One region of the Glutamicibacter sp. BW80 genome, then DNA from elsewhere that is predicted to be linked to it. Evidence: riboswitches for the same ligand, from Rfam matches in the RefSeq annotation. Region 1 holds a riboswitch; each other region holds the start of a gene.
What was found. A riboswitch is a leader RNA that binds a small molecule or an ion and turns the genes downstream of it on or off. The one in region 1 is predicted to bind thiamine pyrophosphate.

Region 2: linked by a shared signal. The riboswitch ahead of thiC (phosphomethylpyrimidine synthase ThiC) and the one ahead of thiO (glycine oxidase ThiO) in region 1 are both predicted to bind thiamine pyrophosphate.
Region 3: linked by a shared signal. The riboswitch ahead of CIK76_RS02905 (ECF transporter S component) and the one ahead of thiO (glycine oxidase ThiO) in region 1 are both predicted to bind thiamine pyrophosphate.
Region 4: linked by a shared signal. The riboswitch ahead of thiM (hydroxyethylthiazole kinase) and the one ahead of thiO (glycine oxidase ThiO) in region 1 are both predicted to bind thiamine pyrophosphate.

What each region holds. Positions count from the first base shown of each region.
Region 1 covers NZ_NRGV01000026.1:2,479-10,399, forward strand. The annotation lists gene CIK76_RS06165 (GNAT family N-acetyltransferase) at 328-1,296, opposite strand; TPP riboswitch at 1,376-1,481, shown strand; gene thiO (glycine oxidase ThiO) at 1,477-2,595, shown strand; gene thiS (sulfur carrier protein ThiS) at 2,608-2,853, shown strand; gene CIK76_RS06180 (thiazole synthase) at 2,856-3,659, shown strand; gene CIK76_RS06185 (ThiF family adenylyltransferase) at 3,659-4,798, shown strand; gene CIK76_RS06190 (GNAT family N-acetyltransferase) at 4,821-5,357, shown strand; gene typA (translational GTPase TypA) at 5,499-7,409, shown strand; gene CIK76_RS06200 (hypothetical protein) at 7,390-7,818, shown strand; gene CIK76_RS06205 (helix-turn-helix domain-containing protein) at 7,865-7,921, opposite strand, start outside.
Region 2 covers NZ_NRGV01000001.1:14,872-22,792, reverse strand. The annotation lists gene thiC (phosphomethylpyrimidine synthase ThiC) at 177-1,919, opposite strand; TPP riboswitch at 1,917-2,024, opposite strand; gene CIK76_RS00100 (MFS transporter) at 2,219-3,667, opposite strand; gene CIK76_RS00095 (MarR family winged helix-turn-helix transcriptional regulator) at 3,761-4,201, shown strand; gene CIK76_RS00090 (glycerate kinase) at 4,311-5,480, shown strand; gene CIK76_RS00085 (SDR family oxidoreductase) at 6,185-7,276, shown strand; gene CIK76_RS19710 (hypothetical protein) at 7,582-7,707, shown strand.
Region 3 covers NZ_NRGV01000015.1:97,108-105,028, reverse strand. The annotation lists gene CIK76_RS02910 (ATP-binding cassette domain-containing protein) at 1-1,529, opposite strand, end outside; gene CIK76_RS02905 (ECF transporter S component) at 1,522-2,139, opposite strand; TPP riboswitch at 2,211-2,329, opposite strand; gene CIK76_RS02900 (DUF4235 domain-containing protein) at 2,404-2,655, shown strand; gene mnhG (monovalent cation/H(+) antiporter subunit G) at 2,719-3,132, opposite strand; gene CIK76_RS02890 (monovalent cation/H+ antiporter complex subunit F) at 3,132-3,398, opposite strand; gene CIK76_RS02885 (Na+/H+ antiporter subunit E) at 3,395-4,027, opposite strand; gene CIK76_RS02880 (Na+/H+ antiporter subunit D) at 4,040-5,644, opposite strand; gene CIK76_RS02875 (Na(+)/H(+) antiporter subunit C) at 5,647-6,096, opposite strand; gene CIK76_RS02870 (Na+/H+ antiporter subunit A) at 6,093-7,921, opposite strand, start outside.
Region 4 covers NZ_NRGV01000001.1:246,678-254,598, forward strand. The annotation lists gene CIK76_RS01125 (sugar porter family MFS transporter) at 1-1,242, opposite strand, end outside; gene CIK76_RS01130 (solute carrier family 23 protein) at 1,510-2,781, opposite strand; gene thiD (bifunctional hydroxymethylpyrimidine kinase/phosphomethylpyrimidine kinase) at 2,811-4,247, opposite strand; gene thiE (thiamine phosphate synthase) at 4,244-4,885, opposite strand; gene thiM (hydroxyethylthiazole kinase) at 4,878-5,672, opposite strand; TPP riboswitch at 5,662-5,756, opposite strand; gene CIK76_RS01150 (GntR family transcriptional regulator) at 5,791-6,159, opposite strand; gene CIK76_RS01155 (hypothetical protein) at 6,156-7,685, opposite strand; gene CIK76_RS01160 (aldehyde dehydrogenase family protein) at 7,773-7,921, shown strand, end outside.

The DNA of each region.
Region 1 (7,921 bases):
CCGTACGGCCGGTACCGGTCCGGGGAGAGGTCACCGTCGGAGCAACACTGTGATGGGTCACGCCCTGTTGGGTGGACAATCTTCTGATCAGGCTACCGGGGTGGGCCGGGTAGGTGCCGGCCGCCCACCACCGAGAGCAGACAATTCCGGACAATGACACCATACGGGTCAGTAGTGTGATGAGTCATGTTCCCGGCAGTGAGAGGCCTGGTTCCTACCTTGCCAGCTGATCCCAGACCAGCCACTACAAGACTCACAGTGGTGTGAGAGGTGGGGGCTAGACACCCCCACCTACTCGATTCCGTTCCGCTGCGGCCCCGAAGAAAATCAGCCTCCCGCCGCCTCCGCGCGAAACTCCAGCGGACTGATCGGCGGGATGGGATCGGTGGGCAACCGCGCATAATTCAACACATCGATCCGCTGGCCATCGATCAGGAACTTGCCGCGCTCGCGTCCTTCGAGAATGAACCCGCAACGCTCGGCGACTATCCTCGACGCCGGATTGTTCACGCGCAAACCCAACTCCAGTCGCTGCAAGCGGTAGCTGGAGAATAACTCCGCCGAGAGGGCGGCCAACGCCCGGCTGCTCAACCCGCGGCCCCGATGCTCCGCGTGCAGCCAATACCAGACCCAGGCGCTCAGGTTCGCCTCATCGATGATCCCGCACACCAGGCCAACGAGCGCAGAATTCTCGACGACGGCCAACGGAACCTGCCGGGCCGGGAATTCGAGCAACATGCGGACATAGGCTTCGGCCTCGGCAAGCGTACTCACCTCGCCTTGCCGGGCCATATCCGGGCTCGAAAGGAAGGCCGCGAGGACTTGCGGTGCATCCGCTAGGCGAAGCGGACGCAAAGATGCCGTCGTTTGCCCAGCGGCGCCGAGCCGCCGGCCGCTGATCTGGGACGACGCAGATTGACCGGTGCCTTGATGAAAGAGCAATTGCCAACCTTGGGCCGAATGAACCCAGAGCGAGGTGCGTTGGCTCAGGTTCTCCGGCTTGGTTCGCCACCGCAGCATCAGCAGCGAATCGCTGAGCCTGCGCACGCGCGGATCATGCACTTCGTCCCTAGTCGATTCAACGACTGGTTCATTGCACAGCTGCTCGATAATCTGCGCGCGAGAATAGCACCTGCCCGAGGCACCAACCTCTTCGAAATCTGCGTGGAGCAGCCGCAATAATGCCTGCCGATCCCGGCGGACGGCAGGCAAGAGCAGTTGCCGTTCGCCATCGATGACAACCTGTGCCAGCCGATGATCGGTAGACAAATCCTCCGGACCACTGAATTCGCTCATGCCAACGAGTAAAACACAGGCAGAAGCACAGGTTGAAGTCATGAAGTTCGCCAAAGTGAGCTGAGGCATGCTTATAATCCAAGTACTCCGCGGGAGCCCAACAGCGATTGGGCTGAGAGGGCCATGTGCCGACCGCTACACCTGATGCGGGTCATGCCGCCGTAGGAAGGAAATGCCTTCGTGCATATAGTCATTGTCGGCGCCGGAATCATCGGGCTTGCCACGGCATTCGAACTGCGCGCCCGCGGCGCCGAAATCACGCTAGTGGATCCGGCGCCTGGGCTAGGAGCCAGCCACGCCGCGGCGGGAATGCTCGCACCGACCGCCGAAACCACCTGGGGACAGGGCGCACTTCACCGCCTGATGGCCACTTCGGCCAAGGAATACCCCGCATTCATTGACCGCGTGGAACAAACCACCGGCAGCAGACCAGCGTACGTAGAAAACTCCACGCTGGTCGTCGCCGCCGAAACCGCGGATATGGACGCACTGCTTGCGCTCATGAAGCTGCAAGCCTCGCTGGGATTCAGCGCCGAGCGGCTGCTGGGCAGCGCGGCACGCAAACTCGAGCCGGCGCTTGCCACCGGCATCGCCGGCGCCATCCGCTGCGCCGAAGACCAGCAACTGGACCCGCGGTCCCTGCTGCGCATCCTGATCGATGAGCTTGACCGGTCGATCGTGCGCGAAACGGCGGTGCGGCTGCTGCGCCAGGGATCACGGACCAGTGGAGTGCTTACCTCAACTGGCCAAGAAATCCATGGCGATCAGGTACTGCTTGCCAACGGGTTGGGCGCGCTAGCAGGTGCGCCGGCTCTGCCATTGCGCCCGGTCTACGGAGACATCCTCAGGCTCCAAGGACCGGTGGGCGCGCCGCTGATCAAGCACACCGTGCGCGGAATCGTGCATCGGCAGCCGGTCTACCTGGTGCCACGCACCGATGGAAGCCTCGTGCTGGGCGCGTCGAGCCGCGAGGACGGCCAAGAGCAGGTGAACGTGGGAGAAATGCACGCCCTGCTGGACAATGCGCGCAGGCTCGTGCCGGGCATCGTCGACACCACCTTGAACGAGGCGATCGTGCGGGCCAGACCGGCGACACCCGATGATCGGCCGCTGCTCGGACGCGTAGATGAGGGACTGGTGGTTTCCACCGGTTATTCGCGCCACGGGGTGCTGCTTACCCCGCTCGGCGCACGGCTGGGGACCGAGCTGCTGCTCGGGAACCCGGCAGATGCACAACAGCTGACCAGCGTTTCACTCGATAGGTTTGGCGCGCAACTCGCCAACAGCACACCATTTTAGGAGCCAGAGAAGATGCAACAGATCGAATTTATCCTCAACACCGAGGCGGCCACCGTGCCGGCGGGAAGCACCGTGCGCGAGCTGCTCGCGGCGCACTTGGGAAAGAGCATCGGAACGGACGGACGGGCCAGCGACGGGTCGCGTTTAGGCGTTGCGGTGGCGGTGGACTCGGCAGTTGTCCCGCGCAGTGGCTGGAATGACTTCGAGCTGAAGCCCGGCCACCGGGTTGAACTCGTCACCGCGGCTCAGGGAGGCTGAAGATGGAAGAGCTAACTCTTGACACCGATGGCTTCGAGGTCGCCGGGGAACGCTTCGACTCCCGGCTGATTCTCGGCACCGGCGGGGCGACCTCGATGCATACCCTCGAGCAGGCCCTGCATGTTTCGGGCACCGCGCTGACCACCGTCGCCATTCGCCATTTCGCCGCGGCCGGTTCCGGATCGGTGTACGAGCTTCTGGCGCGCAACGGGGTGCGCCCGCTGCCCAATACCGCCGGATGCTTCACCGCGCGAGATGCGGTGCTCACCGCCCAGCTGGCGCGCGAAGCGTTGGAAACCGACTGGATCAAGCTCGAGGTGATCGCCGATGAGCATACGCTGCTGCCGGATCCCATCGAATTGTTCGCCGCGGCCGAAGAACTCGTCGCCGACGGTTTTAAGGTGTTCGCCTACACCAACGATGATCCGGCCCTGGCCATGCGGCTCGAACAGCTCGGCGTGGCAGCGGTCATGCCGGCCGGATCCCCGATCGGCTCCGGAATGGGGATCCTGAATCCGCACAACATCTCAACGATTACCGCACGCGCCGGGATTCCGGTGATCCTGGACGCCGGGGTGGGGACCGCCTCGGATGCGGCCAAGGCGATGGAGCTCGGCTGCGATGCGGTGCTGCTCGCCAGTGCGGTGACCCGAGCGCAAAACGCGCCCTTGATGGCCGCCGCGATGCGCGACGCGGTCCGGGCCGGGCGCGCGGCGTTCCTTGCCGGGCGTATTCCGCAACGCGATCTCGCGCTGGCCTCATCTCCGACAGCGGGAATGATGCAAAGACTCGTTGGAGAATTCTGATGTCTACCAAGCCGATGCCGCCGCGCAGCCGTGCACAACTCGCCCGGTACACCCGCCATCTGTCCCTGCCCGGGGTGGGTGTGGAAGGCCAAGAGCGTATCGCGAACGCGAAGGTACTGATCGTGGGCGCTGGGGGATTGGGCAGCCCTATCGCCAGCTACCTGATCGCGGCCGGCGTCGGAGAGCTGAGCGTGATCGATCCGGACACCGTCGAACTCTCGAATCTGCAACGCCAGACCGTGCACCGTGAAACGGACCAGGGCCAGCTTAAGGTTGAATCGGTGCGGCGCCTGGCGGAAGAACTGAACAGCGAAGTTTCTGTGCGGCTCTACGCACAGCGACTGGATCCTGGCAACGCGTTGGAACTTTTTGCCGAACACGATGTGGTGATTGACGGCAGCGACAATTTCGCCACCCGGTACCTGTCAAACGATGCCGCGGAGTTGACCCAGACGCCGCTGGTCTGGGGCACCATCTTCCAATTCTCCGGTCAGGTCTCGGTGTTCGACCCCCGAGTGGGCCCAATGCTCAGGGATATTTTTCCCGACCTCCCGGAAGCGGATTCGGTCCCTTCCTGTGCCGAGGGAGGAGTCTTCGGGGCCCTTTGCGGAGTCATCGGTTCGCTGATGGCCACCGAGGCGCTGAAGCTGATCACCGGCGTCGGAGAACCTTTGAGCGGAAAGCTCTGGCTCTACGACGCGTTGGAGGCAAGCGTTCGCATCTTGACGTTTGCACGAGATCCGGAGCGTGCTCCGGTCACCGGGCTCGGTGAATATACCGTGGCGTCCTGTGCGGTTGCAGGCTCCGCCCAGGAGCTGAACGCAAGTGAATTTGAACTGCTTCGGGCCGCCCGGGAAGTCCTGGTGGTAGATGTTCGCCAGGGGTGGGAACGCGAGCTTGCGGTCATTCCCGGCAGTGTCCACTTCCCGCTGGAAAGACTTGCCAACGAAGGCTGGCGGGAGCTTCAGAGCTTCCCCGCAACCGAGCTGGTTTTCGTGTGCAAAACCGGTGTTCGCTCGCTGCGCGCCGCCACGGAATTGAACCAGTCGCTCCCCGAAGGCAGCGCCCGGGTGCGGAGTTTGCGCGGGGGAACGCTTGGGTGGCTTGCGGAAATCCGCGATGAAATAGTGACTTACTAGCCGGTGCTGACATACTGAGGTTATGCAGCGTTCCACGAAACTAGTGATCAGAGAGCTTGTTCCGGATGATGAAAGGCAGGCTATCGCCGCTCATCACGACTTGCTGGACGATGACTTTGATTTTCTTCCGACGTGGTCCGCACGCCAAAACTGGGAGGCGTACATCGAGCGCATGGCCGAGGGGCGCAGCGGCGAGTTCGTCCCCGAGGGATGGGTGCGCAGCGGACTGTTCGTTGCCGAACTGGACGGACAACTCGTTGGCCGTGTTTCGGTGAGGTACGAACTCAACGATTATCTCAGCGAAGTCGGCGGACACCTGGGCTATGGTGTAGTCCCGAAATTTCGCAGACAGGGAATCGCCACCCAACTGTGCAGATTCGCCCTCGCCGAGCTGGGATCCCACGGTGTCGACTCGGCTTTGGTAACCTGTGATAAGCAGAACGCCGCCTCGCGCGCAACGATTATCGCGTGCGGCGGCCAAATAGATCAAAACCGTCCCTCGGTTGAAGAAAACGGCGGAAATACGAAGCTCCGCTATTGGATTTCAACACGCGGCTAGATCCCGTTAATCAAGTAATTTCTGTATGTTGCGCCACAGATAAACAACGCAATTGCCTCGAGCGCGTAAAATAGTATGTTGGGTCGCCTGTGGCCCCGCCTCCGAGACCCTAAATTCTCTACACGAAGTGAGCCTTCCCGTATGTCAGATACAACTCTCATCCGTCGCGACGACCTGCGCAACGTAGCAATCGTTGCTCACGTTGACCACGGCAAGACCACCTTGGTCAACGCAATGCTCCAGCAGACTGGTGCATTCGACAGCCACGGTGAAACCGAAGATCGCGTGATGGACTCCGGCGAGTTGGAACGCGAGAAGGGCATCACCATTCTTGCTAAGAACACCACGGTGTTCTACAGCGGTCCGGCCGCCGAGGGCAAGAACATGACCATGAACATCATCGACACCCCGGGTCACGCTGACTTCGGTGGCGAGGTCGAGCGCGGCCTTTCCATGGTCGATGGCGTGGTTCTGCTGGTTGACGCTTCCGAAGGTCCACTGCCACAGACCCGTTTCGTGCTTCGCAAGGCCTTGAGCGCCAACCTTCCGGTGATCATCGTCGTGAACAAGACCGACCGCCCGGACTCGCGCATCGAAGGCGTCATCTCCGACTCCATGGATCTGCTGCTGGGTCTGGCCTCGGACTTGGCCGATGAAGCTCCAGATCTGGATCTGGACGCGATCTTGAACGTTCCTGTCGTCTTCGCTTCGGGCAAGGCCGGCTACGCGTCGAAGAACCAGCCAGAAGACGGCACCCTGCCAGACAATGAGGACCTCGAGCCATTGTTCGAGACCATCATCAAGCACGTGCCGGCCCCGACCTACAACGAGGGCGAAGTTCTCCAGGCGCACGTCACCAACCTTGACGCCTCGCCATTCCTTGGCCGTCTTGCCTTGCTGCGTATCTTCAACGGCACCCTGCGCAAAGGCCAGGTCGTCGCCTGGGCCCGCCAGGATGGCACCATGAAGCAGGTCAAGATCACCGAGCTGCTGGCCACCAAGGGCCTGGCCCGCGTTCCGGCCGAAGAAGCCGGTCCGGGCGAGATCGTTGCAGTCGCCGGTATCGAGGACATCATGATCGGTGAAACCCTCACCGACCTTGAGAACCCAAAGCCATTGCCGCTGATCACCGTTGATCCACCGGCCATCTCGATGACCATCGGTATCAACACCTCGCCGCTGGCCGGCAAGGTGAAGGGTGCCAAGGTGACCGCGCGCCAGGTCAAGGACCGCCTGGACAAGGAACTGATCGGTAACGTTTCGTTGAGCGTACTGCCAACCGAGCGTCCGGATGCTTGGGAAGTTCAGGGCCGTGGCGAATTGGCACTGGCAATCCTCGTCGAGCAGATGCGCCGCGAAGGCTTCGAACTGACCGTTGGCAAGCCACAGGTTGTCACCAAGATGATCGACGGCAAGGTCAACGAGCCAATGGAACACATGACCATTGACGTGCCAGAGGAGTACCTCGGCGCAATCACCCAGCTGATGGCTTCGCGCAAGGGCCGGATGACCAACATGGCCAACCACGGCACCGGCTGGGTCCGCATGGAATTCATGGTTCCAGCCCGTGGCCTGATCGGCTTCCGTACGCGCTTCATGACCGAAACCCGCGGCGCCGGCATTGCCGCCTCGTTGGCTGAAGGCTACGAGCCATGGGCCGGTCCGATCGAGTACCGCATCAACGGTTCGATCGTGGCTGACCGCGCTGGCGTGGTCACTCCGTTCGCGATGATCAACCTGCAGGAACGCATGAACTTCTTCGTGCGTCCAACCGAAGAGGTCTACGAGGGCATGATCGTTGGCGAGAACTCGCGCGCCGATGACATGGACGTGAACATCACCAAGGAAAAGAAGCTCACCAACATGCGTGCGGCTTCCTCGGACTCCTTCGAGAACCTGACCCCACCGCGTAACCTGACTCTCGAAGAGTCGCTGGAATTCGCTCGCGAAGACGAGTGCGTTGAGGTGACCCCGGAAGCGATCCGCATCCGCAAGGTGCTGCTGAACGCAAACGACCGTGCCAAGGCAACGCGTGCACGAGCAAAGAGCTAACCAGCCGCTCACCGTCGGCGGCAACCCGGGCGCGCTGCTGCGTGGCCTGGTTGCCGCCGTGGTTGCAGGTTTACTCGGTACGGCAATCCACGCTTCGCTGAGCTACGCGGGCGATATCCCGCTGGTCTGGGGAGTGCTGCTGGCTTGGCTGCTGCTGGGGCTGCTCGTTTACTGGTCTGTGATTGCCTCGGGCAAGCTCTGGGCCGGGGCGGTCGGCTTCATCGGCTGCTACCTGGTCGTCGGCTCGATTTCCTATTTCGGAAACGACACGCTGATCTTGCCGTTGCAGTACCTTCAGTACCTGCCAGGTCCGACCATCGCGTCCCTGTTGTGGATGTATGGGATGATCGTGCCCGCCGTGATCGCGTTAACCGCTGCACTGCGAGTGCTTCGCAAACGCCAGCGTTAAGCCAAAAAATCCCCAGCCAATGGCTGGGGATTTTTTTGCGCAAAAACTACTTATTGCCGGTCACATCGAGGTGGTGGGCCAGGAACAACGAGGTGGCAACGCC
Region 2 (7,921 bases), on a different contig from region 1:
TCTGAACCGTCGGGCTCGGGCCGTCCGGTGAGTTGAACGGTTAAAAGTGAAAAGCTCCCGATGGATACAATCCATCGGGAGCTTTACGATCATCACTCGCACCTTCAATGAGGTACTTATAACTTTAAGCGCGCTTTCTGTGCAGGCACTTTGGCTGCGCTTCGGGTTTCCCGGTTCTAGAGCGTGCCGGGTCCAACGGGTATCTCTTCTCCGACATATACCTTGCCACCGCTTTCAAGGAACTGCCGGCTCTTCTCGGCCATCCCGGCCAATGCAGCCTGTGCCTCGGCGGATCCGTATTCATCCCGAATGTCTTGGGAGATCCGCATGGAGCAGAATTTCGGGCCACACATTGAGCAGAAGTGCGCGGTCTTCGCTGGTTCCGCCGGCAACGTCTCGTCGTGGTATTCCTGAGCGGTGACGGGGTCCAGTGAAAGGGAGAACTGGTCATTCCAGCGGAATTCGAAGCGCGCCTTGCTCAGCGCATCATCCCGCGCCGTGGCGCCCGGGTGGCCCTTGGCGAGATCCGCCGCGTGCGCCGCAATCTTATAGGTGATCACCCCGGTCTTCACATCATCCCGGTTGGGCAGGCCCAGGTGCTCTTTGGGCGTGACGTAGCAGAGCATCGCGGTGCCATAGCGGGCGATTTCGGTCGCGCCGATTGCGCTGGTGATGTGGTCATATCCCGGAGCGATATCGGTGACCAGCGGGCCGAGCGTGTAGAACGGCGCCCCGTCGCAAAGCTCCTGCTGGCGTTCCACATTCTCGCGCACCAGATGGAAAGGGATATGCCCGGGGCCTTCGACCATCACCTGAACATCATATTTCCAGGCACGCTTGGTCAACTCCGCCAAGGTATCCAGCTCGGCGAACTGGGCCGCATCATTCGCGTCCGCGATGGAGCCTGGACGCAGCCCGTCGCCCAGGGAGAATGCGACATCGTAGCGGGAGAAAATCTCGCAGAGTTCGTCGAAGTGGGTGTAAAGGAAATTCTCCTGATGATGCGCAAGGCACCAGCCGGCCATAATCGACCCGCCGCGGGAGACCATTCCGGTGACCCGGTTGGCGGTCAGCGGGATGTAGCGCAGCAGCACACCTGCATGAATGGTCATGTAGTCCACGCCCTGCTCGCACTGTTCGATGACCGTGTCGCGGAAGATCTCCCAGGTCAGTTCGTTCGCTTCGCCGTTGACCTTCTCTAGTGCTTGGTAGATCGGGACGGTGCCGATGGGGACCGGCGAGTTGCGGATGATCCATTCACGGGTGGTGTGGATATCGTCGCCGGTGGAAAGGTCCATCACCGTGTCGGCACCCCATTTGGTGGCCCACTGGAGTTTGGAGACTTCCTCGGCGATCGAGCTGGTCACCGCCGAGTTGCCGATGTTCGCGTTGATTTTTACCAAGAAGGCCTTGCCGATGATCATCGGTTCGGATTCCGGATGGTTGATATTCAGCGGAAGGATTGCCCGGCCGGCCGCTAGCTCGCTGCGCACCAGCTCGACGTCGCATTCTTCGCGCAGGGCCACATAGCGCATTTCCGGGGTGATGACCCCCTGCCGTGCGTAATGCATCTGGGTGACCCGCGTCCCGGGGGCCGAACGCAACGGTGGTGCCGAGCGCCCGGCCCATTCGGCGCTCGCCGTGCCGCGGCGGACCGCGGATCTGCCGTCGTCGTGCAGGTTGCGTTCGCGCCCTGCATAGTTTTCGACATCTCCACGCTCACGAATCCACGACTCTCGAAATGGTTTCAGCCCGGTGGTCGGGTCGCTTCCCGGGCCGCTGGTGCGGTACACCTGCAGCGGTTCGTTCGGCTCGCCGTTGGGGGCATCTGCCAGCTGGATCTGCGTGACGGGAACCGAAATTCCCGCAGACTCACGGTAGGCAAGGGTGTGGGCAGGGTGCTGTTCAAATTGTTCCACTGTGGGAAACTCACTTCCTTCGCCGGCATTACCCGGACAGGTTCAACGGTCGCGGACGGCGCTAGCCCGATCTCAGCCCCTGCGAGGGCACCCGTGTGGTCTCAAACAAGGTATCACGACTGGCAACGTGGTCTTGCAAGGAAGACGAGAAACTTTAAAGTGAAAGGCTCCCGTTGGGCAATATCCAACGGGAGCCTTACGATCATCACTCGCACCTTCAAGGAGGTGTCTACGACATTACCCGGGGTTTCTATGTCAAAGCTGAGCATAAACTCGGCAATTCCGAAGAGTCGGGGCGACTACTTGTTCAGGCTGAGTTCCTGCGATGCGTCGACTTCGATCGCGGGCTTCTTCCCGGCGTTAGGAATGCAGGCCGCCAAGATGGCCGCGACCACGGAAATGCCAGCTCCAAGTATCAGCGCCATGCGGAATCCGGATTCTGACGGTAGTGAAGCTCCGCCGAAATCGGTGGTCATCTGGGCCAGTACCAGGCCGATGACCGCGGCGCCTGTGGTGGTACCCAGTGAACGCATCAGCGTGTTAAAGCCATTGGCCGCAGCCGTTTCGCTGCGGGGGACTGCGCCCATGATGATCGCCGGCATGGCGCCGTAGGCCAGTGCCACGCCACCGTTGATGACGAGGCTGGTGAGCATCAGGCTCCACGCGCTACTCATGCCCAGCAGGGTCAGTCCGTAGCCGACGGCGATGACCGAAACGCCAAGTACCAGCGTGAACTTCGGGCCTCGTGCGTCGGAAAGCCGCCCGCCGACAGGGGAGAGCACCAGCATCATCAGGCCGCCTGGAGCCATCCAGAGGCCGGCTGCGAGAATCGACTGGCCCAAGCCATAGCCGGTCTGCGACGGCAATTGCAGGATCTGTGGCATGACCAGCATGCTGGCGTACATTCCGAAGCCGACGAAGATTGAGGCGATATTTGTCAGCAGCACGCGCGGAATAACAGCGGTGCGCAGGTCAACGAGTGGATCCTTGGTCCGTGTTTCCCAAATGCCCCAGAGCAGCAGCGTGAGGGCGGCGATTCCGAACAGGCCCAGCGTCAGCGGTGCCGCCCAGCCCCAAGAGGAGCCCTTGGAGACGGCAAGCATGAGCGAGATCAGGCCAATGCCCAGCCCAATGGCTCCCAGCCAGTCGAAGCGCTGTCCGGCGGCTCCTGCTGGCAGGGCAGGGATGAGTTTCCAGATGGCGATGACTACCAGCAGCGTGACTACCGCGCTGCCGTAGAACAGGGCGCGCCAGTTGGCGAAATCAATGACGGCGGCTGAGATCGGCATGCCAATTGCACCTCCGACGCCCAGCGTGGCGCTGACCGTGGCGATGGCCGAAGACAGGCGTTCCTTCGGAACCAGGTCACGGAGCATGGCGATGCCCAGTGGCACAATGCCCGAGCCAAGGCCCTGCAGCGCGCGGCCGACGATCATGACCTCCACCGTGGGGGCCATGGCGCACACGATGGAACCGAGGATCAGTGGCAGCGCCAGGATGAGCAGCATGCGCCGTTTGCCAAAGAGGTCGCCCAAGCGCCCGGAAATTGGTACTGCCACCGCGGCTGCAAGTAGCGTGGCGGTGATGATCCACGCGGTGTTTGACGCTGAGGTGCCAAAGATGCTGGGAAGCTGCGGGATCAGCGGCGTGACCATGGTCTGGGTGATCGACGACGCGATGCCCGCGGAGGCGAGAACGGCGACGGCTAGACCTGAGCCGGGAATCCCGGCAGAGGTGGGTTTGGACACGAGAGCCTCTCAGAATGAATGTGTAAGATACATAAAATGTTCATAATACATGTTCGGGTATGATCGAATGAGTAGAAGTGGAGAATTAGGTACATGAAACGCCGCACAGCAGATATCGAGTATGAGCAAACGCTGCTCAGCCGCTACACCATCGCGCAGCGCCGAAGCGGTGATGGCTTGGATCGCAGCGTCTATCTGCTGATGAGCCGCATCGAAGTCCAGGGGCCGATGTCGATCGGTGAAATGAGCACGGTTTTTCTCCTCGACGCCTCGACCCTGCAACGTCAAACCACCACCGCTGTGCGGGACGGCTATCTCGAACGAATCCTCGATCCGGCGGGCAGTGTTGCGCGAAAGTTTGCCTTGACCGAACTGGGGCAGCAGCGGCTCACGGAGGTTCGCGAGCATTCGGTCAGCGCAATCGACCGCATTACCTCGGATTGGCCGGCCGAAGAAGTCAACAAATTCGCAGAACTTCTGCATAAGTTCAACGCGTCAATCGAGGACTACCGCGAACAGCAGGGCGGTAAGTAGTCGGCTACGCGTCAAGGGTGCGTAATGCATATAAATCAGCTCGCTGGTGCTCAAAAGTATGTATGCCTGCCTATATTCCCGGGATTCAAGAGCACCTAATGTTGAGTCCATGACACAGCGCACGCCAGCCGCGGCCCAACCACTAAATGTGGCAATCGTTCCGGACTCCTTCAAAGGCAGCGCCCGGGCCAGCGAAGTCGCGGACGCGATCGCCGCAGGGGTGAATGCGGCTGCTACCTCTGTGGCCCGTACGGTATCGATCACCGCCGTTCCCTTTGCCGATGGCGGCGAGGGAACCCTCGATGCGTTGATCGACGCTTGGGGAACCGAAGCGAAGGTCGTTGAAACAACCGATGCGCTGGGCAGGACCGTCAACTCGCGTTTCGGGTTGTCTGCAGATGGAACGACCGCCGTGATCGAGGCGGCGGAAGCCGCGGGATTGCCCCAGGTCAGTGACGTACCGCGGCAACCACTTCAAGCCACCACTTTTGGGCTGGGCCCACTTGTCATTCAAGCCTTGGAGCTTGGAGTGCAGCGAATCATTCTTTGTCTTGGTGGCTCGGCCACCACCGATGGCGGAGCTGGATTGCTCGCAGCTCTGGGTGCGAAGTTCCTCGATGCTCAGGGCAAAGAATTGGCTGCGGGCGGTGGTGCGCTGAACGACCTGGCGAGCATCGATATCTCCGGTCTGGATTCGCGAGCTTCTCGAGTCAAATGGCAGATCGCCTGCGATGTCACCAATCCGTTGCTGGGAGAAAACGGGGCCGCCGCGGTTTTCGGACCGCAAAAGGGCGCCTCGCCCCAGGAAGTGGAAGCACTGAATGCGGGACTGGCTCGGCTCGCTGACACCTTGGAAACCGCGTCCGGTCGAAAGCTGCGCGAGCAGCCCGGCATGGGAGCCGCCGGCGGCTTGGCGCTCTGCCTTGGATCTTACTGCGAGGTTGAGCTCGTGCCCGGGTGGGAACTGGTAGCGCAGGCTTTGAACGCGCACCAGATTCTTGCCGACGCGCAGCTGGTCTTTACCGGTGAGGGGCGCCTGGATTCGCAATCCCTGCAGGGCAAGGTGGTCAGCGGGGTGCTGCAAGCTGCGCGCAGAGATGCAGACATTATCGTGATCGCCGGATCGGTAGACCTTGCCGAGGAGCTGCTCGCCGAGTCGGGAATTCTCGCAGCCTATTCGATAGCACAGGGCCCGGCCGATCTCGGTGAGCTTTCATCGCAGGCTTTGGAGCTCATCCGGCGCACCGCATATCAGGTGGCGCGCACTTACCTGCATTAAAGTAGGCGCCTATTCGGGCGCTTGCCGGATCGGCGCTGAGCAATCCGGCATTCATGATCACGCGCACCGGCTCCTCGTAATATTTGCCACTGTCCGCATGGCTCCCCGCGTAGTTCGGCAGAAGACCCGAATGATTACACACCTGAGTTGAATCCTTCACACCAAGATTTTCACACCAAATTGGGCGAGTGGCCGTGGTGTGCCGCTGCAGACGGACCCGACACAAACGCCTCGGTCCGGATCCAGCCCTATGGGCGTTGCGCAGGACCAGACGCCCGTGACGTGAAACGCGATGTTGAACAGGAGCATGCAGAGATTCTTGCTTCGGCCCTGGATCGCGATGCGCGATGGGCTGGTGAACTGTTGTGTAACGGCGCGGCGAGGCTCCCCTGTTCTCCGCACGAACCGTCCGCTTCCTGAACGCGTAGTTCAGGACGTAGCTGGTTGCGTAGGAGGGGAAGTCTAGGGCGAACAATCTGGGTCGGCCCGGAAATCGTGGTGTGTATGGAGCCAGGAACCGTGAAATTCAGCTGTTTTTGAGGCCAATCTTTCGAGTCTGAGATGCCGAGTTGGGGGAGTGGCGTAGCTTCAGAAGCGAGTCGCTCAGGGTGGGCGCGCGGATGAATAATCTTTTGAATTGCTCCGAGCAGGCGACCGGGCGGACAGCCGGGAATATCTAGCCTGCATCGTAGCTTGGCACCAGTATGGCAATCAATGACAAATCGGTACAGAGTGAACAACGCACAGCGCTCGTGGTTGGAGCGACGGGCATCGCAGGATCTGCACTTGTGGAGACCCTCGCCACCGCAGGATGGTCAGTTATTGCCTTGTCCCGCAGGCCGGGGGCTGATCGCGACGGAGTGCGCTGGCTTTCCGCGGACCTGACTTCGGCTGAATCAGTGGCGGCCGTTCTCGCTCCTGAACATCCGACGCACGTCTTCTTCACCGCTTGGTCGCGGCAGGACTCTGAGGAAGAGAACATCACTGTCAACGCAGGCATGTTGCGAGTTCTCTTGGCCGCGCTGCGGGACAAGCCGGTTGCCCATGTGGCTCTGATGACGGGGCTAAAGCACTACCTTGGCCCTTTCGAAGCCTACGCCGCCGGCGAGATGCCGGATACTCCGTTCCATGAAGAAGAACCGCGGCTGCCCGTTCGGAACTTCTACTACGCGCAAGAAGACGAGTTGTTCGCCGCGGCCGCCGAGCAGGGGTTCACCTGGTCCGTGCACCGCGCGCACACCGTCATTGGGCATGCTGTGGGAAACGCAATGAATATGGGGCTCACGCTCGCCACGCAAGCAACGCTGTGCAAGGAAACGGGAGAACCGTTCGTCTTCCCGGGCTCAGAAATGCAATGGAACGGGCTGACTGACATGACAGACGCCGGTCTGCTTGCAGAGCATATGCTCTGGGCTTCGACGACCCCTGCTGCTGCCAATGAGGCCTTTAATATCGTCAATGGCGATGTCTTTCGGTGGCGCTGGATGTGGCCGAAGCTCGCCGCGCACTTTGGAGTTGAATGGGAAGGCTACCAACAGGCGCCTCGGCCTCTCGAGCAGGCCATGAGCGGCCGGGAAAGGCAGTGGAGCGAGTTGGCGCTGAAACACGGGTTGGCGGAACAAAAGCTGGGTCGCATGGCTTCGTGGTGGCACACCGACGGTGACCTAGGGCGAAACATAGAAGTGGTGGCCGACATGGGGAAGAGCAGGGTGGCTGGCTTTACCGGGTATCGTCGAACATTTGATGCTTTCGTGGCGCTGTTCGACCGCTATCGCGTGGATCAACTCATCCCCTAAGTGGTGCCTATCTCTGGGCCAGAGAGACGAGCGTCGCCGCAACGGCTTAGCCGTCCACGTCGAGAATAAACAGGCGCAGCAGCTGGGAATGCGCTGTTATCGAAGCATTTAACCGGCCTGGGCGGGGGATCAAAGTCTGGTGAAAGCGGAATCTCCGTAGGTGGGAATTTTCGCGGGATTGCGGGCCGGCGTCGGGGCGTAGTTCTCCAGCGGAGAAATATGGCGGTTGAGCTGAGGGCGGAGTCATTCCCAGTTTTGTGCACAGAACTGGGAATGATGTACTTAAAACTCGGCACGATGCGCTCTTGACGTACGAAGAGGTTCTCGTAGCGATGGTCAATGACGAGCGAGATGCACAGCATCAGAACGAGTTTATGGAGTCGAGCGATGATCATTTCACCGAAGGCCACCCGTTCATGACGAAACTGTAGCCGGAGCAGGTTTGGGTACTTAACTTCACTGGAATTCCAGGTTCCATCGGCTGAGCAAGAACATGAAAGTTATTGTTAACCCAATGGATCAACTGGCTTAACTAGAACGTTCGCAAGAGTCACTTCCATGAATCGGTTAGGGAGAAGCTGAGTCTTTTGGGCTCCTACTTAAGTATTATTGACACGGTGAAATTTATTTGATTTATGATGTTTA
Region 3 (7,921 bases), on a different contig from region 1:
TCCGGATGCTCACGGGTCAGCACGACCTGCGCCGCGTTGAGCGCGTGAGCAAAATCTTCGTCGTGGGTCACCGCGACCACGGTTATCCCCGATTCAAGTGCCTCGATCAGGATGTTGGCCAGTTCCAGCCACGTATTGGCATCTTGCCCGAAGGTCGGTTCGTCCAAGATCAATACATCTGGTGAGGCGGCCAGCACCGTCGCTACCGAAAGTCGGCGTTTCTCGCCACCGGAGAGCGTGAACGGGTTGGCCTCGCCCAGATGGGCAAGCCCCAAGCGGTCCAGCAGTTCCTCCACCCGCAGAGCTATCTGCGCTGGAGCGTACTTCTCGTTCTCCACCCCGGCCTGGCGTGCCCGGGTAGGTGCGAATGCCAATTCTTCGCGGACGCTTTGCGTGACGAATTGATGTTCCGGTTCCTGGAATACCGACCCGATCCGTGCAACCAATGCCCCTGCCCGCCAGCTGAAGGGCTGCGGACTCAGCCCATCGGCCAGGTTGCTGCTTGCTTCGACACTGCCCGTAGCCGGCTCAAGCAATCCGCCTAAGGTCAGCGCCAAGGTGGATTTCCCTGCACCATTTTCCCCGCGAATCACCAACGCTTGGCCGGCGCGCAGCCGCAAGTTGATTTCGGCTGTGGGCACCGCTTGTGCATGGCGCGCCGCGCGCAGTTTCACCGCCGCGAGCAGTTCCTCGCCCTCGCGTGAGTGGAGAGGTTCGGTGTGTGGAACGTAGCCGGGAATCCAGATACCCGCCATGGCTAATTCACGGCGAATCTTTTCATTCTCAAAGAGCGCCCGCGGCTCGAGGTCGTGGGCGATCCCGCCGCCAGGGGCAAGGACGAGTACGCGGTCAACGTGCTCTGCCCAGGCTTGCAAGCGATGTTCCACCACAAGCAGTGTCGCACCGGTGTCATTGGCGGCGGCAAGCACCGCATCACGCAGCGGCTCGATCCCCGAAGGGTCGATATTTGCGGTTGGTTCGTCCAGAAGCATCAGACCGGGGCCCATGGCAAGAATCCCGGCCAAGGCCAGCCGCTGCTTCTGGCCGCCGGAGAGTTCCTGGGTGCGGTGCGACAAGTCCAGATTCCCAAGTCCTACCGCGCGAAGCACCTCGGGGATTCGCGACCGGATCAGTTCCGGAGCCATTCCAAGATTCTCCGCGCCGAAGGCGACATCGTCACCGACCCGGCTCTGCACGATCTGTGTTTCGGGGTCTTGCTGCATCAGCCCGACCGGGAAGCTTCGGGCGAAGGCATCTCGTCGCTGAATCTGCAGTTTGCCGGTCGCCTGCTGCCGTTCGTCGATCTCAAGAACTCCAGCCAAGGCGTGCAAGAGCGTTGATTTACCGGCGCCGGATGGGCCTAGCAGCAGGACCTTTTGCCCGGCAGGAATATGCACGTCCAGTCCGCTGAGCGCCGGCAATGGACGTTCGGCATGGTGCCAGCCAAAGTTGTCGGCCGTGATCTCAAAGCCGCCACCGCCGAGGTGCCCGGGGGTGGCTTCGGTAGTCGAAGAACTCAATTCAGGCACTGCGCAGCGAACCTTCAAGGTGTGCCGAACGGCTAGCCAATGCTCCCAGAGCACCGGTCTTCGCCAGAGCACGGGTTGCCAACCACGAGAGAAGTCCGGCAATAACTAGGCCGGAAATGCCCATGGCAACTACGTGGAACAGCTTCATCGCCTCGGTGTACTCAGCGAAGTAACCCAGCAGGTAGGCTTCGCCGATTCCGCCGAAAATTCCCGACATGAATCCCGCAAGCAGTGCCACCGGCAGGTTCCACCGGCGGTACCTCACTGCGGCAAAGACCACCTCGGCTCCGAGCCCCTGGATCAGGCCGGAGAACAGCACCGCTAATCCCCATTGGGAACCTAGCAAGGCTGAGATGACGGCGGCGAGGATCTCGCAATACAGCGCGGCACCGGGTTTCCGGATAATCAACGCACCGAGCACCGCGGGAAAAAGCCACATGCCAGATACGAAGGCGCTTGCCGGTGGGAAAGCCACGAAAGCAAGGCTGACCAATCCGTATCCGGCGTTCCAAGCCCAAAAGATAACGCCCGAGGCGACCGCGATTACCGAGGCCACAACGATGTCGACCACGCGCCAGCTGGCACGGTTAGTTGCTGGTGCAACGTTCATAAGGTTTGTCCTCCTATGTAAGGAGGGGAGATGCACGGACCGGTGGGCGTTTAATCGCGCGCCATGATCCGCATCCGAGATGCTCGACTTCCTTCGCCGGTACTAGCCGGGGCAGGTTCGAGGGTCTGCGATCTATCGCACTCTCAGCGTCTTGCACCGCGAACGGCATGACGCTCCCCTGTCGGAATGATTACTGCTCAACCACCATACCGCAGGTATGCTGGGCTACAGAACGAAACCTTACGACGCGAATGCGAGGTCCTCATGAACTCAGTGCAGAAGCTTGTTACCCTTGGAATTTCAATGGGAGCGGGAATGCTTGGAAGCCGACTGGTCGACAAGGTCTGGAAAGGCTTCACCGGAAACGACGCGCCACGTCACGGCAAGGAAGCAGCCGCGGAAGCGAGTATGCGCCAGGCTTTGGGGTTCGCCATTTTCTCCGCCGTGGTCGCATCGATTATCCAGGTGCTGGCTGATCGCGGCACCAACAAGGCCATGAAGAAGTTCAGCAAGTAACATTGCCGAATTCCTTTGGTGGGGCAGGCCATTTGGCCTGCCCCACCAAAGTTTAACCAGCAGCTAGGTGCTCTCGGGCTCGTCGTTCTGTGCAGGTTTCGCTGGCGGCACCGCTGCGGTGGTTCCGGTCGTCTGCGAATGATTGCTAATGACCTGTTTTAGTTCATCAACATGCAAGGTTTCTTTCGCCACGTGCTTCGTGCGATATCCGGCGCGGCCAATCATGTGCGCCGATACCGGGGCAGTCAGCAGCTGCAATCCCCAGGCCAAAGCAAAGACCGGGATCAGTCCCCAGCTGCGCAAGTGGATGATGAGTCCGGCGAAGAGCAGCAGGAAGCCCAATACTTGTGGTTTGGTGGCCGCGTGCATGCGTGAAAGCAGATCCGGGAAGGTAATTAAACCGATTCCGGCGATCAGCGACATCAGGGAACCAAGTACCAGCAAGAGCGCAGCGAGTGCTTCTAAGAACGTGTCCATTAGGCGTTCCTCTGATCCGATACGAACCGCGAGACGGTAACCGAGCCGATGAATCCCAAGGTGCAGGCAACCACCGTGAACAGCAGGTAATCGGTGTGCCGGTTCAGCGCCATGTCTAGGCACAGCGCACTGGAAATGATCAACAGCATGACGTCGAGAGCGAGCACCCGGTCAAGAATCGAGGGGCCCTTGAAAACCCGCCACAGGCAAGCGATAGAGGCCAGCGCCAACATCACTCCGCCAATCCATACAGCTATTTCAATCATTTCTTGGGCTTCCTGCTGGAGAAATCCGGACCGCATTCATTCTTGATCGCCTCGTATTCATCGGGGCTTCCGATGGCCATGATCAACCGGCGTTCAATGTCGTGGATATTCGCTCGCGCCTTTTCCACATCCGCATCGCTATTCACATCGAGATAGTGCAGGTACAAGGTGGAACTGCTGCGGTCCACGTCCACCACGAAGGAACCTGGGATCAGGGTCAGCACATGGCCCACGGTCATCACTACCAAGTCAGATTCGGTGCGCAGCGGCACTGCGATCACCGCGCTGCGTGCCTTCTTACGGCGTACTATCGCAACTCGCGCCACATGGCCGCTGGCGACGAATACCTGCATCAGGAACCACGCGAAGAGCTTCAGGCAATACCAAAGGTTTATTCGTCCGGGAAGCACCACCGGCGGCAGCGGGAATAGATTCACGATGACGATCGAAATAATCGCGCCAAACAATAGATTCCCGGCCGAGAAGTCCTGCCACAGTGCACCCCATACGAAGATGAGCAGCAGGAGCAACGGCCACTCCTGCTTGAAGGTGGCACGGTGACGGACACCGGAGGTATCCAGCGCATCATCGATGCGCTGGTCACGATGTTTGAGGTTCTTGTCCTTCATGCGCCTTTCCTCCTAACTCAACGGTAGTACTGCGTTGATGAATGGTTCACGTGCAATCAATTCGGCCGCCACGCGTTCACAGAAGGCGAAGATCGGCCCGGCGAAAATGGTCAGCGCGATACCTGCGGCAACGAGCGAACCGGTCGCGTAGCGCATCCCCCAAGGCAGGGACTCGGATTCCAACTCGCGGGCAAGCTTCCTGCCCAGATGCGGGGACTCGGCGCCGCCTGCCGCGGCATGTTCCAGAACCCGCGTCGATTCTGCGATCAATTGCGCGTTCGGCACCTCGGCATCCGCCGCACGGCGCCAGAACATACGCGCCCACACACGAATAATCGCAAGCAGGGTCAGCAAACTGGTCAGCAGCCCGGCGCCGATGACCACCCAAGTCAAGGCGTCTGCCTCGGACGACGCCGCATGCAACAGCCCGAACTTCCCGAGGAATCCGGAGAAGGGCGGGATGCCGCCGAGGTTGATGGCCGGAATGAAGAAGAGCACGGCAAGCATCGGAGACAGCTTGGCCAGCGAGCCGAGTTTGGTCACGTTCGCGCTGCCTGCTCGGCGTTCGATGAGCCCGGCAACCATGAATAGCGAGGTCTGCACGATGATGTGGTGGCCCACGTAGTAGATGGTGGCGGCGATGGCCAGCGGTCCGCCGACGGCAACACCGAAGATCAGGTAGCCGATGTGGCTGGTTAGCGTGAACGAAAGCATACGTTTGAGGTCCGTCTGGGCCAGCGCACCGAGAATACCGATGACCATGGTCAATGCCGCAACCACCAGCAGCGCGGCGTTAACCGTCCCGCCGGGGAACAACAGCGTTTCGGTACGGATGATCGCGTACACCCCGACCTTGGTCAGCAGCCCGGCGAATACCGCGGTGACCGGGGCCGGAGCCGTTGGATAGGAGTCCGGAAGCCAGAGTGAGAGCGGGAAAACGGCGGCCTTGATGCCGAAAGCAATAAGCAGCAGCACGTGCAGGATCAGGTGCGGGCCTTGGTCCAGTTCGGGCAGCTTCACCGCCAGGTCTGCCATGTTCACGGTACCTGTGGCGGCATAGATCATTGCGATCGCCATCAGGAAGATCACCGAGGACACCACCGAAACCACCACATAGGTGGTTCCGGCGCGGATGCGTTCGGCGGTACCGCCGAGGGTCAGCAGCACGTAGCTGGCGGTCAGCAGGATTTCGAAGCCGACATACAGGTTGAATAGATCCGCGGCGAGGAAAGCGTTGGACACGCCGGCGAGCAGAATCAGGTAGGCCGGGTGGAAGACCGATACCGGCCCCGGTTCGTCCCCATCGGCCAGGCCCTGGCTGGTCGCGTAGAACAGCACCGCGAGGGACACCACGGTCGAAATCAGCAGCATGAAGGAGCTGAAGCCGTCGACCATCAGCGCAATGCCGAACGGCGAGTCCCAGCCGCCAATATGGATGGCATAGCTTTCGCCGCCCCACACCGCTGCCACCATGCCGGCTTCGAGAACCAGCGTCAGGCAGAGGATGCCGATCGTGATCAGCCGCTGGACACGGAGGCGGCGGCGCGCCAGGAACGCTGCGCCGGCACCGAATATCGGCAGCAGAACAGCCAGCGGGGAGAGTTCGAGAAATTCCATGGTTACTCTTCCCCTTCTCTAATCGGTCGGCCTTCTTCATCGACGAATTCTGTCGTGTCCTCGGCTACCGGCGAATCTTCTTCTTCGTCATATGCGGTGGACTGCGAAACCTTAATATCCTCGGTATCGTCGGCAACCACATCGGCGCTGGTCAGCGCCCAGGAACGATAGATCATCGCGAGCAGGAACGCGGTCACCGCGAAGGTGATCACGATGGCGGTGAGGATCAAGGCCTGCGGCAACGGATCGGAGTACTCCTCCGGGGCAATGCTCGAATCGAACAGCGGCGCCACCCCGCGGCGTCCGCCGCTGGTCAGGATCAGCAGGTTCACCCCGTTGCCCAAGAGCATGATGCCAAGCAGCACGCGGGTCAGGGTACGTTCCAGTACCAGATAGAATCCGGCGGCCAGCAGCACGCCGGTAATCACCAGGAAGGTAATATTCACGCTCATCGTCCTACCCCCGAAGCCGTGGCGTGGGTGACATCGTGTTGTTCGATCGGTGAGCGCCCCTCGGAGAGCTCATCGATTTCGCTACCCAGGGAGCGCAGGACGTCCTGTACGAGGCCAAGGACCACCAGATACACTCCAATATCGAAAATCGTTGAGGTGACGAACTTATGTTCGCCAAAGACCGGCAGCCAGAATTCCCATACGTAGGTGGTGAAGATCGGGTCGCCGAAAAGCACCGGAATCACTCCGGCAATTCCGGCCAGGGCCAAGCCGCCACCGATCAGCATGCCAGGTGCGACACGCATCGATTCGGAGAGCTCCACGCGTCCGCCGGCAAGGTAGCGGATGGTCAAGGCCAGCCCCGCGATCAGCCCGCCGGCGAATCCCCCGCCGGGGGCGTTGTGCCCGGCGATCAGCGCATAGACGCTGAGCAGCAGCACCGTGTGGAATACCAGCCGGGTGACAATCTCGAAAATGATCGAACGCCGTTCGGCCACCAGCGTGTTGCCGGCCATCAGCCAGTCCTGGTTGCTGGAGCTGGCGAAACGCCGGGCCACGCGCAGCCCAACTTCCTTGCTCCGCTGGTCGCCCATGGCTTCGGAGCCGCGGTCGATGCTTCCCGGTGCTACATGATGGGCGCGCACGCGCTGCCCGAAGCTCCGGCCGGCGAAGATCAGCGAGGCCACGCCCGTGGCCGCAGCCGCCAGCACGGTGATCTCGCCGAAGGTATCCCAGACGCGGATGTCCACCAGCGTCACGTTCACGATGTTCTCGCCGAAGCCCTCGTAGTAGGCCAGATCCGGGTAGGCCAGCGAGATCGGGGCTTCGGTGCGTGCGGCCATCATCGCGATAGCGATATACACCACCATGATCGCCAGCGCGATGGCGAGCACCGCGCGGCCCCAATTGATCTCGGTCAGGCCAACCCAGAGGCGTTTGGGCAGGGCGCGCAGCGCCAGCACGAAGGAGACCAGCACGATGGTTTCCACCAACAGCTGGGTGAGCGCCAGATCCGGGGCGCCCTGCAGCGCGAAGATGGCAACCATCCCGTAGCCGGTCACCGAGACCATCAGCACCGCCATGAAACGCTTCGGCGCCACGATCGCGATCACGCAACCGGTGATGATGATCGCGCCGATGACCAGCTGGGCCGGATGATCGGCAATGACCCAGTTGGTGGGCCACGGAGTTTCGACGGTCAACGCGATGGACAGCGGCAAGATGAGCACGACCATGAGGATCACGCCCAGGTAGAAGGACAGCGAACCACGCTGGGTACGACCGGTGGTCCAAATGGCGACACGGTCCAGCACGTTGATGCTCCCGCGGTAGACTTCCTCGGCGGAAATCACGCTGCGCCGCAACGGCGCTCCGGTATCGGTGCGCTTGCGCAGCCAGAAGAACAAAATACCGATGGCCACCGAGATGGCGCTCAGTCCCAAGGCCGGGTTGAACCCGGCGAAAAGCATTAGATGCATCTGCCCCGGTCCGCCCTGCAGGAGCGACCAGTGGGCGATCAGCGGTTCGATGAATTTCGGGTAGAGGCCCAGCGCCAGGGTGCACAAGGTCAACACCAGCAGGGGGCTCAGGAAGATCAGCGAGGGACGCTTATACGTGGTCTCGCCGGCGATCTTCGGTTTCACGCCGAAGGCCCCGATGAGGAAGCGCAAGGAATAGGCCATGGTCAGCGCGGCGCCCAGAACCAGCCCGATCAGCGCGAACGTCCCCCAGCCGGTGTCCAGGTGCAAGGCGGCCTCGTAGACCGCCTCCTTGGCGACGAATCCGAACAATGGCGGGATCCCCGCCATCGACGCGACGGCGATAG
Region 4 (7,921 bases), on a different contig from region 1:
CTGGGCGGAGGCGGCAACGCCGAGCGCCAGCGCACGGATGGAGTTCGGGAAGATTTCGCCGAGCAGCACCCAGACGGCAGGTCCCCAGGTCGCGCCGAAGCCAACCACGAACAGGTTCGCGGAGACCAGCGCCACGATGCCCCAGCTGCCGGGCAGGGAAACTGCGCCGTCGATGGTGACCGACTGGGCGAAGGCGATGGCCATCATGCCCAATGACACGGTCATGATGGACGAGCCGATCATCAGCAGCAGCTTGCGGCCGAGCACGTCGATCAGCAGCACCGCAACGATCGTGGCCACCACGTTGGTGATCGAGGTGATCAGCGAGATGGTGAAGGAATCGGATTCGGCAAAGCCGACGGACTTCCACAGCGTCGTGGAGTAGTAGAAGATCACGTTGATGCCGACGAACTGCTGGAAGACCGAGAGCAGGATGCCCACCCAGACCAGCGGGTGGAAGCCGAAGCGTCCGAGCAGATCCTTGAACACCTGGCGGCGCTCGACGTGGACGGTGGTGCGGATTTCTTCGATCTTGGCTTCGGTCTCGGCCCCCGGGAGCATGCCCATATCGCGGGTCAGTACGGTAGCCGCCTCGACGTAGCGGCCACGCTCGACCAGATAGCGAGGGGATTCCGGCAGGCGCATGGCCAGCACGCCATAGAGGATTGCCGGGATGGCCAGCGAGAGGTACATCCAGCGCCAGGCCGAAAGGCCGAACCAGCCGATGGCGTCGGCCGAACCCATCACGAAGACCAGCAGCGCGCTGACCAGGAAGGCCACGAAGATACCGAGCACGATGGCCATCTGCTGCATGGAGCCCAGGCGTCCGCGGTGCTTGGCGGGGGATACCTCGGCAATGTAGGCCGGGGCGATCACCGAGGCGAAGCCGACGCCGATGCCGCCGACGATGCGCCAGATGATGAGGTCAAACGCGCCGACGCACAATCCGCAGCCCAGCGCGGAGATCAGCAGCATCGCGGAGGCGATCACCATGGTGCGTACGCGTCCGATGCGTTCGGAGACCATTCCGGCGATCCAGGCGCCGAGCGCAGCGCCAAGCAGGGCGCAGGAAACGGTGAAACCGATGGTCAGCGCGTTGAGCCCGAATTCGTGCTCGACAGCGTCCACGGTGCCGTTAACGATTGATGAGTCATATCCAAAAACGAACCCACCCAGGGCAGCGCCGAGGGCGATCAGGATGAGTCGAGCGGATATCTTTCCGTCAGATGTAGTCGCAGTCACAAGGAGCCATGCTATCGGATTGGGCTGGGGCGCAAAACATTTCCAGCGGGTTTCATGGCCGTGCGGGCCGCCGGTTCATGCGAGCTCGGCCATAATTTGGAAAGAATCCTTACAATAGGCGTTCGGGCGGTGCGGGGATCCGCGCAACCCAGCCCCGAAATCCCGCGCAAATCGGACGAGGCGCCGACGCCGGGCAGTTCCGGCAGGGCAAAAGAAAACCGGCATCATGAGCTTGATCACAATGCCGGCTGGTTCTTCGGTCTTGGCTTAGCGCTCAACCGGCTCAAGGTTGCTATTGCGCAGCTTGGCCACGGTATTCATCAGGTGGTAAACCACCAGGGTCGCGATGGTGCCCAGCGCGATGCCGCCCACCTGGAACTGGCCGAAACTCAGATCGGTGGTGACCGCAATCGCGATAATCAGTCCGGTTCCGGCGGTCATCAGGTTCACCGGGTTCTGGAAGTCCACCTTCGCCTCGATCCACAACCGGGCACCGATAATGCCGATCATTCCGTACAGCACGATCCCCAGACCGCCGATCACCCCGGCCGGAATGGTATTGATCAGGGCGCCGAATTTCGGCAGGAAGGCCAGCGCTATCGCGGCGACCGCCGCGACCCAGTAGGCCGCGGTGGAGTAGACGCGCGAGGCGGCCATCACGCCGATATTCTCCGCATAGGTGGTCGTCGCCGAGCCGCCGCCCATGCCGGCCACCAGGGTTCCGACGCCATCGGCCATCAGCGCTCGCCCATTGAATTCGGAGAGGTCCTTGCCGGTCATGATGCCCACGGTGCGCACATGGCCGATATTCTCGGCGATCAGCACGAATACCGCCGGCAGGAACATCAACGCCACGCTGAAATCAAAGCTGGGGGCATGGAACTGCGGCAGCCCAATCCAGCCGGCCTGGCCCACGGCGGCAAAGTCCACCTGGCCCTGGAGGAGTGCAATCGCGTAGCCGATCACCAGGCCCACCAGGATCGACAGGCGCCCGAGCAGCCCCTTGAACGCGACGGTGGACAGCACCACGGCGAGCACCGTGAGGAAGGTCGTCGCCGGGAAGTCGCGCATCGGAGCCAGCGTGGCGCTGGCGAGGTTCAAGCCGATCAGCGCGACGATGGTGCCCATGACCACCGGCGGCATCAACGCGTGGATCCACCGGGTGCCGGTCTTCGCCACGATCGCGCCGACGATGAACAGCGCCGCACCGGTCATCGCGATGCCGCCCAGCGCCGCGGAGAAGTCGTCGCCGACCTTCGAGGCCATCACCGGGGCGATCAGCGCGAAGGAGGAGCCCAGGTAGCTGGGCACCTTGTTCTTAGTGATCAGCAAGAAGATGATCGTCGCGACGCCGGTGAACAGCAGCGTGGTGGTCACCGGGAAGCCGGTCAGCGTCGGCACCAGGATGCTGGCGCCGAACATCGCCAGAATATGCTGGGCTCCGATCGAAATGGTCTGCGGCCAATGCAGCCGCTCATCCGGGGCAACAACCTCACCTTCGGTGATGGTCTTCCCGTTGCCGTGAATGCTCCACTTCATGCGTTCCTCCAGAATTCCTGGCCCCGCGTTTAGGCCGTAGAGAAGTATACGCCCTTCGCGTGCGCTTGGGCGAAGAAAGTCAGCTCATGCTCGGCCGAACGCCGGAATGCATCCCACATCCGCTCGCGCAACCCCGGGTCCGCGAGCCGCCAGGCGGCCGCCACCAGCTCGATGGCCGCCGCGGTGGCCTCGTCGAACTCCGCCGAACTGTAGGTGGCCAGCCAGCTCTCATACCGGTGCCCGGCATGATTCGCGGCGCTCAGCCGATTGCCAATGTCCTGGTAGATCCAGTAGCAGGGCAGGATCGCGGCGATCAGCTCCGGATAGCTTCCGGCGCAGGAGCTGAGGTGGTTGACGTAGTTCAACGTGGTGGCGCTCGGCTCGGGGGCCAGGTCCAGCAGCTCGCTGCGGTGCAGCTTCAGCTCGCCTTCCAGGATGCCTTCCGCACCCTTGGCCCAGAAGCGCTGGGCCTCGAGCTGCGGGGCCAGCGCGCTGGCCTGCGCGAGCACCTGCGCATAGCGCTGCAGATACAGGGCGTCCTGGGCCAGATAGTACTCGAAGCGTTTGCGCTCCAGCGTGCCCGCGGAGAGCTCGCGGATGAACTGAAGCTCATCGATTCCACCGCGCAACCCGGCGATCCGCTCCCACCAATCGGCCATCGGATCCGCGCTTTGCCCCGCGAAGAGCCCGGCAAAGTGGTTCACCGGTCCGTGCCCGCTGCCCACCTGCAGCTCATCGGCCGCGGCAATCGCCGCGAAGAGGTACTCCTTCGCCGCGCCCAGGGCCTTGGCCCAATCCCCGCCGCGGGCATAGTGCGTGGCCAGCGCGCTGGATAGCGTGCAACCGGTGCCGTGGGTGTTGCCGGTGGCGTGGCGTGGGCCGTCATAGCAGGCGATCACCCCGGCCGGACCCACCAGCGCGTCGGGGCAGCTTTCGGTGGGCAGGTGGCCGCCCTTGGCGATCACCAGCACCTCGTATTTGGCCGCCAGGCGCTGGGCCTGCTCCAGCAGTTCCTCCCAGCCGCGCACCGGCGGCTCCCCGAGCAGCGCCGCAAGCTCTGCGGTATTCGGGGTGAGCACCTCCGCCCGGGAAAGCAGCGCGTCCAACGCCGAGCCATCGGCCAGCAGCCGGTCCCCGCTGGTCGAGATCATCACCGGGTCCAGCACCACCGGGGCGTGCACCGTTTCCAGCCATCGGGACACCGCGGCGATGATCTGCGGATCGGCCAGCATGCCGATCTTGATCGCGTCGATGCGCACATCTGCGGACACCGATTCCAGCTGCTTGGCCACGAATTCCGCGTCGACGGCCTGCACCGCATCCACCCCTAGGGTGTTCTGCGCGGTGAGCGCGGTGATCACGGCCATGCCGTAGCCGCCGTTGGCGCCGATGGCCTTCAGATCCGCCTGGATGCCCGCGCCTCCCGAGGGGTCGGAGCCGGCAATGGAAAGAATGTTGAGGCTCATTTGGCACCTTCCCAGCGGTCCAGCAGTTCGGCGCTGGCCGCCTGCGGATCCTCGGCGGCGCAGATCGCGCGGACCACCGCCATGCCGGCGGCCCCGCCGTCGCGCAGCGCCGCGGCATCCGCGGCGGTCAGCGAGCCGATGGCCACGGCGGGCAGCTCGGTGAGCCGCTTGGCCCGCAGGAATCCATCGATGCCCAGCGGGGTGGGATGGTCCTTCTTCGTGGGCGTCGCGCGGATCGCCCCGACCCCCAGGTAATCGAGGTATTTCGCGTCGGCGTTGGCCCCGGTCAGCTGTTCATCGGTGGAAGCGCTGAGCCCGATAATCCCCTCGCCGATGATTTCGCGGGCGTAGCGCACCGCAATATCCTTCTGCCCGATGTGGATGCCGGTGACCGCGGCACCCGCTGCCCGTGCCGCGAGGAATACGTCGATGCGGTCGTTGACCAGCAGTTCGGCCTTGCCGGCGGTGAGTTCTGCCGCCGCGCAGGTAAGTTCGAAGAATTCGCGGGCGGTCTCGTTCTTGGCCCGCAGCTGCACCCATTGCACACCCGCGGCCACCGCACCTTCGATGACTTCCAAGGTGCTGCGCGGCTGGCAGCTTTCGGTGTTGGCTACCAGGTAGATTCCCAGATCACGCATTATTTGCCTCCTCAAGGCGCAGGTTGTGCAATTCCTCGGGGTCCAGCAGCGAGAGTTCGTCGAGGAAGGCCGCGGCGAAACTTCCCGGACCGCGGCCGATGGCCAGGGCCTTTTCGGCGGCCAGTCCGTACAGGCCGTGGGCTGCGATCGCCGCGTCGAACGGGTCTTCGCTCACCGCGAGCATTCCGGCGCAGATTGCACCCAGGGCGCAGCCGCCGCCGGTAATCCCGGTCAAGCCGATCCCGTTGCTGTGCACCAGCGTGGTGCGTTTGGCATCGATGATCGCATCGGCCGCCCCGGAGATCGCGACCACCGAACCATATTCGGCGGCCAACTGGCGTCCGGCCTCGATGGCCGCGTGCACGGTGTCCTGCGCGTCCACTCCGCGCCCGGTCGAGCTCCGCCCGGCCAGCGCCAGAATTTCCGAGGCATTGCCGCGGATCAGGGTGGGGCGCTGGGTCACGATTTTTCGCGCGAAGTCAGTGCGCACCGGCAATGCGCCCACGGCCACCGGGTCCAGCACCCAGGGGGTGCCGGCCTGGTTCGCACCGTGAACCGCTTCGTCCATGGCGCGCAGCTGTTCGGTGCTCGGGGTGCCCAGGTTCACCAGGACCGCGGAGGCCACCGCGGCAAATGGCCCGGCTTCGCCGGGCAGGTCGGTCATGGCCGGAGCCGCCCCGGAGGCCAGCAGCGCATTCGCGGTGAAGTTGGTGACCACGGTATTGGTCAGGCAAAACACCAAAGGGGATTGTTGCCGGTAATTCCGGGCAACGGAAGTCAGGGTCATGCGACATCCCTCCGCTAGTTTGAACTAGTTCAGGTTCGACGGGTCTCATCTCAGTCGGTGAATCCGACACCCCGTGTCACTGGCTAGAGCGTACTCACCAAAGCCGCGGAAGAACAAATTATTGCCGCGCCCGGCGTTGCACCAGCGCCCTGACGGTGGCCTCGTCGATTCCCTGAGCTCGGGCCAGCTCCCACACCCGATCCACCGCTTGAACCAGATCACCGGAGGATTTCTCCATATCGGCTCCGGCGTTCACCACCGTTCCGGCACGCCGCCGGGAGGAAACCAGGCCGGTGGCTTCGAGTTCCTTGTAAGCGCGGGCCACCGTCCCGGAAGCGACCCCCAAATCGGTGGCCAGTGCCCGCACCGTAGGGAGCTTGCTTCCCGCCGGCAGCTCGCCCAAGGAAATCAGCGAAGAGATTTGCGTGCGGATCTGTTCATAGGGCGGAACCGCCGCGTCCAGGTCCACGAAAATATGTTGGCTCATACGCGCTGCGGCACCCTAGTTTCTGGGCGGGCCAAAATGATCACTGCCGGGCAGCAGAAGACGATGATCCCCACGGCCGAAACGTAGGGACCTGCCTCGTAACCCCAGGCCAGCATGGCGACGGCCGCCGCGGTGACTACACGGAGGGCGCGTAGTTCGTGAACCTGGCGATACCAAATTTCTTGCTCCACGGTGACATCCCAAGGCAAGGCCGCACGCCGAACCCACCAGATGTGGCAGGCGGTAGCGGCAAGCAACGCGAGGAGCGCACCCAGCGCAAAGACCGGTTTGACCGGAACTAGACCCCAAAAATATTCGAATGGTGGATTGATCAGCAGGTATGTGGCGCCGATGAGCAAGAGTCCGGCGAGCACATAGACATAGCGCGGCAGGTCTGCGCTGTGCCGAGCCAGTGAATGGGTTCCCCTGGACTTCAGGTGCAGGTAGCCCAGGAACCCGGCATTGAGCACCAAGAACAAGAGGGCTACCACCAGGAGCGACACAATTGCCTGCGGGGCATTCTCACCGGGGCGCGCATTGTCCGCGTACTCGGTCTGCACAAGCGAGGAGGAGCAGGCCAGTGCGATGAGTGTGAGCGCGGTGGTGAGGAATCCAATGGCAAACAAATTTTCGCGCATCCGCAAAAAGGAGGAGGCAGGCTTTGGGCTAGTGGTTCTGGCAAAATTTTCCGGTGGCTTCCACAATGCCATGGCGATGAAGGTGATGAGCATGGCCACGTTAGCGGTGTTTTGCCAGGGTTGATACATGGTGCGATCCAGCGACATAAGCCACGAGGCCTTGTAATGCAGCGACGAGGCTCCAACGGAGGCAAAGGCCAGGATCGAGGTGCGCAGCAGCCGGTTGAGCCAGACTTCGCGCAATACCTGGTTATCGTGGGGGCTGAGCGAACCAAGCGGTTTGCGCAGCAAAATGAAGAGCATCGCGATGAGTAGGGCCAGCGCCAGGGAGGCCAGGTTGATGGCAAACAGGGCCAGCATCTGGTCCGCCGCACGCAGTCCGTCGGTCGCGGACTGCGAAACCCAGGTGCTTCCGTAGGCGTCCGAGGAGGCAACCTCATATTGCGGGGGGACCCCGGTGACGTCGCGGATCATCCACAGGGTAAGACCGGCGCCGAGGAGTACCAGCGCGGCGACGGCACTCAAGGCCTTAGGCAACGGCGTCATCATCGAGCGAGGTTCCAGGGAGGCCGCGCGCACATTCGCCACCGACGCCGGCCAGGAGTAGAGGCCGATCAGATAGATCGACAGCAGCCAGAGTGCCGGACCGGTGGCGGCGAGCAGATCGCTGGCCCACAGGGATTCGCCGGCGCCGGCATGGGCCGCTTGCTGGTTGCTCACCCCGCCGGAACTGCTTACGAAGAAGGCAATCAGCGCGCACCAGAAGGAGTGGGATCTCGCCCGCAGCAGTGCGGGCCTGTTGTCTTGACGGGCAACCGTGCGCAGCCACGCGTAGATCAGGGCTGCGCCGATCGCCATGCTGAACGCGGCGGTGGAGAGTTGATCCATAATTACCTCCGTAAGTTGAAAAACTAATGTATCAAACACCTGATACAAATGGAATATCCCGGGGAATCAATGAAGTAGCATCGAGCCATGGGTCTCTTTACCTCAAATCCGCTTCCAGATCCCGTCGGCGACGCCGCACCGCCGGTAGACGAGCATCCCTCGCGCATCACCGAGGTCCTCGGGCACCTGCGCCGATCCGCCGACACCCGCATCACGCACCCGCGGCGCTTTCGCGC